Regions from separate parts of the Spirillospora sp. NPDC048824 genome, predicted to be linked through region 1. Evidence: predicted binding sites of a transcription regulator. Region 1 holds the regulator's gene; the other holds the start of a gene.

What was found. The regulator HspR, encoded in region 1, represses chaperone genes until heat shock. The targets are predictions, from matches to a motif close to ANTTGAGTCNNNNNGACTCAANT.
Region 2: the regulator HspR is predicted to act here: its motif matches at 1,366-1,388, upstream of lon (endopeptidase La).

What each region holds. Positions count from the first base shown of each region.
Region 1 covers NZ_JBICUS010000022.1:63,565-66,974, forward strand. The annotation lists gene clpB (ATP-dependent chaperone ClpB) at 1-1,276, opposite strand, end outside; gene ACGFIS_RS32475 (heat shock protein transcriptional repressor HspR) at 1,308-1,754, opposite strand; gene dnaJ (molecular chaperone DnaJ) at 1,760-2,938, opposite strand; gene grpE (nucleotide exchange factor GrpE) at 3,078-3,410, opposite strand, start outside.
Region 2 covers NZ_JBICUS010000014.1:109,682-113,091, forward strand. The annotation lists gene ACGFIS_RS26255 (MFS transporter) at 1-449, opposite strand, end outside; partial or broken gene ACGFIS_RS26260 (MFS transporter) at 559-798, opposite strand; gene ACGFIS_RS26265 (hypothetical protein) at 1,076-1,237, opposite strand; gene lon (endopeptidase La) at 1,424-3,410, shown strand, end outside.

The sequences.
Region 1 (3,410 bases):
CCTCCATCTTGAGGCGGTCGACGGTGCGCTGGAGTTCGTCGATCTCCACCGGACGGGAGTCGATCTCCATGCGCAGCCGCGACGCGGCCTCGTCGACGAGGTCGATCGCCTTGTCCGGCAGGTACCGGGACGTGATGTAGCGGTCCGACAGCGCCGCCGCCGACACCAGCGCCGAGTCGTTGATCTGCACCTTGTGGTGGGCCTCGTAGCGGCCCTTCAACCCGCGCAGGATCGCGATCGTGTCCTCCACGGTCGGCTCGCCGACGAAGACCTGCTGGAACCGGCGCTCCAGCGCCGCGTCCTTCTCGATCCGCTCGCGGTACTCGTCCAGCGTCGTCGCGCCGATCATCCGCAGCTCGCCGCGGGCCAGCATCGGCTTCAGCATGTTGCCGGCGTCCATCGCGCCCTCGGCCGCGCCCGCGCCGACCATGGTGTGCAGCTCGTCGATGAACGTGACGATCCGCCCGTCGCTCTCCTTGATCTCGTTCAGGACGGCCTTCAGCCGCTCCTCGAACTCGCCGCGGTACTTCGCGCCCGCGACCATGGCGCTGAGGTCCAGCGAGACGAGCTTCTTGCCGCGCAGCGACTCGGGGACGTCCCCCGCGACGATGCGCTGCGCCAGGCCCTCCACGACGGCGGTCTTGCCGACGCCGGGCTCACCGATGAGCACCGGGTTGTTCTTCGTCCGCCGCGACAGCACCTGCACGACCCGGCGGATCTCCGAGTCCCGCCCGATCACCGGGTCGAGCCGGCCGTCGCGGGCCGCCGCCGTCAGGTCGACGCCGTACTTCTCCAGCGACTGGTAGGTGCCCTCGGGGTTCTCGGTGGTGACGCGGGCGTGGCCGCGCACCTTCTCGAACGCGTCCAGCAGCGCCTGCGGCGTCGCACCGAACTCCTTGAGCAGGCCCGCCGCCGGGCCCCCGTCCGCGGCGAGCCCGACCAGCAGATGCTCGGTCGAGACGTAGTCGTCCTCCAGTTGCTGGGCCCGGTTCGCCGCCGTGTTGACCGACCGCTGCAGCTGACCCGACAGGCGCGGCGTCGCCACCGTCGAGCCCTGCGCCTTCGGCTTCGCCGCGAGCTGCTCCTCGGCGCGGCGCCTGATCGCCTGCCAGTCCGCGCCGACGGCCTCCAGCAGCGGCACCGCCGTGCCGTCCGCCAGGGCGATCAGCGCGACCAGCAGATGCTGGGGCTCCACCTCGGGGTGCCCCTCGGCCGCGGCCCTCCGGACCGCGACCGACACCGCCTCCTGGCTCTTCTGCGTCAGCTTGTAGTCCATGTCCCAGACCCCCCGTCAACCACCTGATGTCCTAGTCCCGGTTCCGCTCGTGCCAGACCACGACGCTCGTGTGCCTGATGGGCACCAGGTCGGAGCCGGGGGTACCGCCCTGTTCACCGTGCCGCCGCTGCTGCGCCAGCCGCGCCGCGACGGAACGCGTCGATTCGAGTTCGTTGGCGAGGTCCTCCAGCGCCGCGTGCGCCTTGAGGAGCTCCTCGCGGAGCCGCACGTTGTCGCGCTGCAGCTCCAGGATGTGCTTGATGCCGGACAGGTTGATGCCCTCCTCCTGCGAGAGCCGCTGGATCTCGCGGAGCATCACGATGTCGCGCATCGAGTAGCGGCGGCCCCGTCCCGCCGTCCGGCCGGGAGACACCAGCCCCATCCGGTCATAGGTCCGCAGCGTCTGCGGATGCAGCCCGGACAGCTGCGCCGCCACCGAGATCACATAAACCGGTGTGTCATCGCCGAACGGATCCACCCAACTCACTCCTGTCGTGCCTGCTGGAGGAGGTCGGCGCGCAGGTCGTCGCCGGTGCCCGCGGCGCGGAGCCGGGCGAGGGCCTCGCGTGCCTGGTCGTCGAGCTTCTGAGGGACCTGGACGTCGACGGTGACGAGCAGGTCGCCCTTGGTGCCGTCGCGCCGGGGGGCGCCGCGGCCCTTGACGCGGAACGTGCGGCCGTTCGGCGTGGACTCGGGCAGGCGCAGCGTGACGGGCTGGCCCTGGAACGTCGGCACCCTGATCTCCGCGCCCAGCGCGGCCTCGGGGAACGTGACCGGGACGGTCAGCGTGAGGTTCTCGCCGGTGCGGCCGAACACCCGGTGCGGCTGCACCTTGATGTTGACGTAGAGGTCGCCTTGCGGGCCGCCGTTCTCGCCCGGCGCGCCCTTGCCCTTGAGCCGGATCTTCTGGCCGTCGGCGACGCCCGCCGGGATGCGCGCCTGGATGGTGCGGGTGCCGGTGGCGCGACCGCTGCCGTGGCAGATCGGGCACGGGTCGTCGACGACGAGGCCGCGGCCGTGGCAGTCCTTGCACGGCTCCTGGAAGCCGAAGTTCCCGAGGTTGCGGGTCTCGTGGCCGGTGCCCTCGCAGTTCGGGCACACCCGCGGCACGGTGCCGGCCTTGGCGCCGGTCCCGCGGCAGCCGTTGCAGGGGGCCTCGCTGGTCAGCTTGATCGGGACGGTCACGCCGTTCATCGCGCGTCCGAACGACAGCGTCACCTCGGTCTCGACGTCCGCGCCGCGGCGCGCACGCCGCGTCGTGCCCGTCGTGCGGGTGCCGCCGCCGCCCCGCCCGAACAGGCCGCCGAACAGGTCGCCGATGCGCTCCCCGGCGCCGCCCGCCTGCGTTCCGCCGCCGCTGCCGGGCTGCCCGAACAGGTCGCCGAAGTCGAAGGGGAAGCCGCCGCCCTGCTGGCCGCGGAAACCGCCCGGCATCGACCGGACCGCGTCGTACTCCTTGCGGCGCTTGTCGTCCGACAGGACGTCGTAGGCCTCGGAGACCTCCTTGAAACGGTCCTCGGCGTCGGTGTCGCCCTTGTTGGCGTCCGGATGGTACTTGCGCGCCAGCTTCCGGTAGGACTTCTTGATCTCCTCCTGGGAAGCCGTCTTCGCGACACCGAGGACCTTGTAGTAGTCCTTCTCCAGGTAGTCCTTGGTGCTCACGGCGCCCCGCCTTCTGCTATCGCCACTTGCCACATGTCTTCACGTGCCCCGGCGGTCCCGCCCCGGCCGTCGCGGCCGGGACGGGACACCGGGTCCTTCCGGGGGGCGACCCCCGGACCCCTCGGCGCCGGGCCGGGGGTCACTCGCCGTCGTCACCCGCCTCGTCGCCGGGCTCTCCGGCGGCGTCGGGCTCGGGATCGGCCACCGCGACGCGTGCGGCGCGCAGTATCCGCTCGCCGATGCGGTAACCGGGCTGGAGGACGTCCACGACACTCGTCTCGGTCACATCCGGGGAGAACGAATGCATGAGCGCCTCGTGCACGGTCGGGTCGAAGGGCTCACCCTTCTCGCCGTACCGCACCAGGCCGAGCTTGCCGGTGACCGCCTCCAGGCTCTCGGCGACGGACTTGAAGCCGCCGGTGAGCTCGTCGTGGTCACGGGCACGCCCGATGTCGTCCAGGACCGGGAGCAG
Region 2 (3,410 bases), on a different contig from region 1:
GCGATCATGGTGCCCGCGCTGACCAGGGCCAGCACCCCCACGGTCTGCGCCCCGAACCCGTAGACGGGCCCGGTGAGCAGGAGCGCGACGCCCGTCCAGACGGCCTGGAACCCGCCGAAGATCGTCGCCTGGTAGAAGCACGTCCGCCGCAACTCCGGCTCACGCCGCAGCAGCCGCAGCGGCTCGGCCAGCAGCGCGGGATACGACTGCTTCGACGGCGGGACGGTCGCGGGCAGCGCGAACGCCAGCGCCGCCGCCAGGCACAGGGCGACCGCGGCGGAGACCAGGTACGGTGCCCGCCAGCCGAGCCACTCGCCGATCATCCCGCCGAACGTGCGGGCCAGCAGGATGCCGCCGATCGACCCCGACAGCAGCGTCCCCATGACCGCGCCGCGCCGGTCGTCGGCTACCAGCCCGGCCGCCATCGGCGCGATGACCTGCGCGACCACGGTCGTGATCCCGACGAGGGCACTGGCGCCGGCCAGCGCAGGCAGCCCGGGGGGCGCCCGCCGCGCCCAGCAGCCCGATCCCGGTGACGACGAGCATCACCACGATCAGCGGCCGGTGCGGGAACCGGTCCCCGAGCGGCACCAGCAGGAAGTTCCCCGCGGCGTACCCGAACTGCGCCGCGGTCACCACCAGCGCGGCCGTCCCCGGCGACACGTCCAGGCCGGACGCGACCAGCGGGCTGACCGCCTGCGGAAAGTAGATGTTCCCCACGGCGACGCCGCAGGTCAGAGCAAGTAGGAAGATCACCCGACGGCTGAGGCCAACGGGTTGCGAGGCATGCGAGGACACGGATGCTCCATCGATTCGACGCGGCAGGATCGAGGCGGCGGGGGAGAACCCCCGCGCGGGATTCGCCTCGGCGTCGAGGAGCGCGGTGCCGGCTAGGCCGTGGTGCGCTCCGCCGCCGAGGCGCCGGTCGTGGACTTGCCGAGACCCGTGTACACGATCTGCCTCCAGAACCGGAGCCGGAACATCACGCCGAAGATCGCATACCCCCCGTAACCACCGCAACCCCGTTTCAATCCTGGCGTCGTAGCGGGGTCCGGATGCCTGCAGGCGATCTCGTTCAGGCTTGCTTTGCGGTTTCGGTGAGGCGCCCCGGTTCGAAGCGCAGGCTCCAGGTTCCGGCGACCGGATGGTCGAGTCCGGCTGGCCAGTAGGAGATGGTCCCGGGCGTGGGCGTGGGCGTGGGCGTGGGCGTGAGGAACTCGTCGGTCAGGTCGATCATCAGGGAAGTGTGTCAAGGGCGGCCGCGGACGCGCGATCCCGGCTCGTCGCACGTGGACGGCGGGACGCCCCGGTGGATGTGATCGCTGAGAGCGAACGTTGCTGAGGAAACAAAATGCTGCTCCGTTTTCTTGAGTGTGGATGACTCAACTTGCCGTTGGGTCGACGTACGGACTTGGAGCTGAGCATGAGCGAGACCCTGACGCTGCCGGTGCTGCCCCTGGACGACGGGGCCGTTCTGCCGGGCATGGTGGTGCCCCTGGACCTGTCCGAGAGCGGTGAGGTCCGGTCGGCCATCGAGGCCGCGCGGGCGGCGGCCCAGTCCAAGGGGCCGGGCATCCGGTCGGTGAGCAAGCCGCGGGTGCTGCTGGTGCCCAGGCTGAACGGGCAGTACGCCGGCATCGGGACGCTGGGCGTCGTCGAGCAGGAGGGGCGGCTGCCCGGCGGTGAGCCGGGCGCGGTCGTCCGGGGCGTGCAGCGGGTGCGGATCGGGACCGGGACGACCGGGCCGGGCGCGGCGCTGTGGGTCGAGGGCACCGCGATCGAGGCGCCGCCCGCGTCCGGGCGGGCGCAGGAGCTGGCGAAGGAGTACAAGAGCCTGGTCAGCGTGATCCTGCAGAAGCGGGGCGCGTGGCAGGTCGTGGACGTGGTGCAGCAGATCGACGACCCGTCCACCCTGGCCGACAACGCCGGCTACGCGCCGTACCTGTCGGACGAGCAGAAGATCGAGGTCCTGGAGACCCCGGACGTGGTGGAGCGGCTCACCCTGGTGATCGGGTGGGCGCGGGACCATCTGGCCGAGCTGGACGTGGCGGAGACGATCCGCAAGGACGTCCAGGAGGGCATGGAGAAGACGCAGCGGGAGTTCCTGCTGCGCCAGCAGCAGGAGGCCATCCGCAAGGAGCTGGCCGAGCTGAACGGCGACCCCGCCGACGAGGAGGACGACTACCGGGCCCGGATCGAGGCGGCGAACCTGCCCGAGAAGGTGCGCGAGGCGGCGCTGAAGGAGGTCGACAAGCTGGAGCGGTCGTCGGACGCCTCGCCCGAGGGCGGCTGGATCCGCACCTGGCTCGACACCGTTCTCGACATTCCGTGGAACGACCGGACCGAGGACGCCTACGACATCGCGGGCGCGCGGGAGATCCTGGACGCCGACCACGCCGGGCTCGATGACGTGAAGGAGCGCATCATCGAGTACCTGGCCGTGCGCAAGCGGCGTGAGGACCGGGGCCTCGGCGTCGTGGGCGGCCGCAGGAGCGGTGCGGTTCTGGCCCTGACCGGCCCTCCCGGCGTCGGTAAGACGTCCCTTGGCGAGTCGGTCGCGCGGGCCATGGGACGCGAGTTCGTCCGGGTCGCCCTGGGCGGAGTCAGGGACGAGGCCGAAATCCGCGGCCACCGCCGTACGTACGTGGGCGCGCTTCCGGGACGGATCGTCCGCGCCATCCGCGAGGCCGGTTCGATGAACCCGGTCGTCCTGCTGGACGAGGTCGACAAGGTCGGCGCCGACTACCGGGGCGACCCGACGGCGGCGCTGCTGGAGGTTCTGGATCCCGAGCAGAACCACACGTTCAGGGACCACTACCTGGAGGTGGAGCTCGACCTGAGCGACGTGCTCTTCCTCGCCACCGCGAACGTGGTGGAGGCGATCCCCGCGCCGCTGCTCGACCGGATGGAGCTCGTCGAGCTGGACGGCTACACCGAGCACGAGAAGGTCACGATCGCCCGCGACCACCTGCTGCCGCGCCAGCTCGACAAGGCGGGGCTGGAGGCGTCCGAGGTGGGCTTCGGCGACGACGCGCTGCGGCTGCTGGCGGCCGAGTACACCCGGGAGGCGGGCGTCCGGTCGCTGGACCGGTCGATCGCGCGGGTGCTCCGGAAGGTCGCCGCGAACGTGGCGATGGAGAAGGCGGACCTGCCGGTCTCGATCGGTGCGGACGACCTCAGGGACTATCTGGGTCGGCCCAGGTACACGCCGGAGGTCGAGCTGAGCCGGAACGAGCGGCGGACGGGCGTGCCGGGCGTCGCGACGGGCCTGGCGGTCACCGGCGCGGGCGGCGACGTCCTCTACATCGAGGCGTCGCTGGCCGACAAGGAGACCGGCGACACGGGCGTGACGCTCACCGGGCAGCTCGGCGACGTGATGAAGGAGTCGGCGCGGATCGCGCTCAGCTACC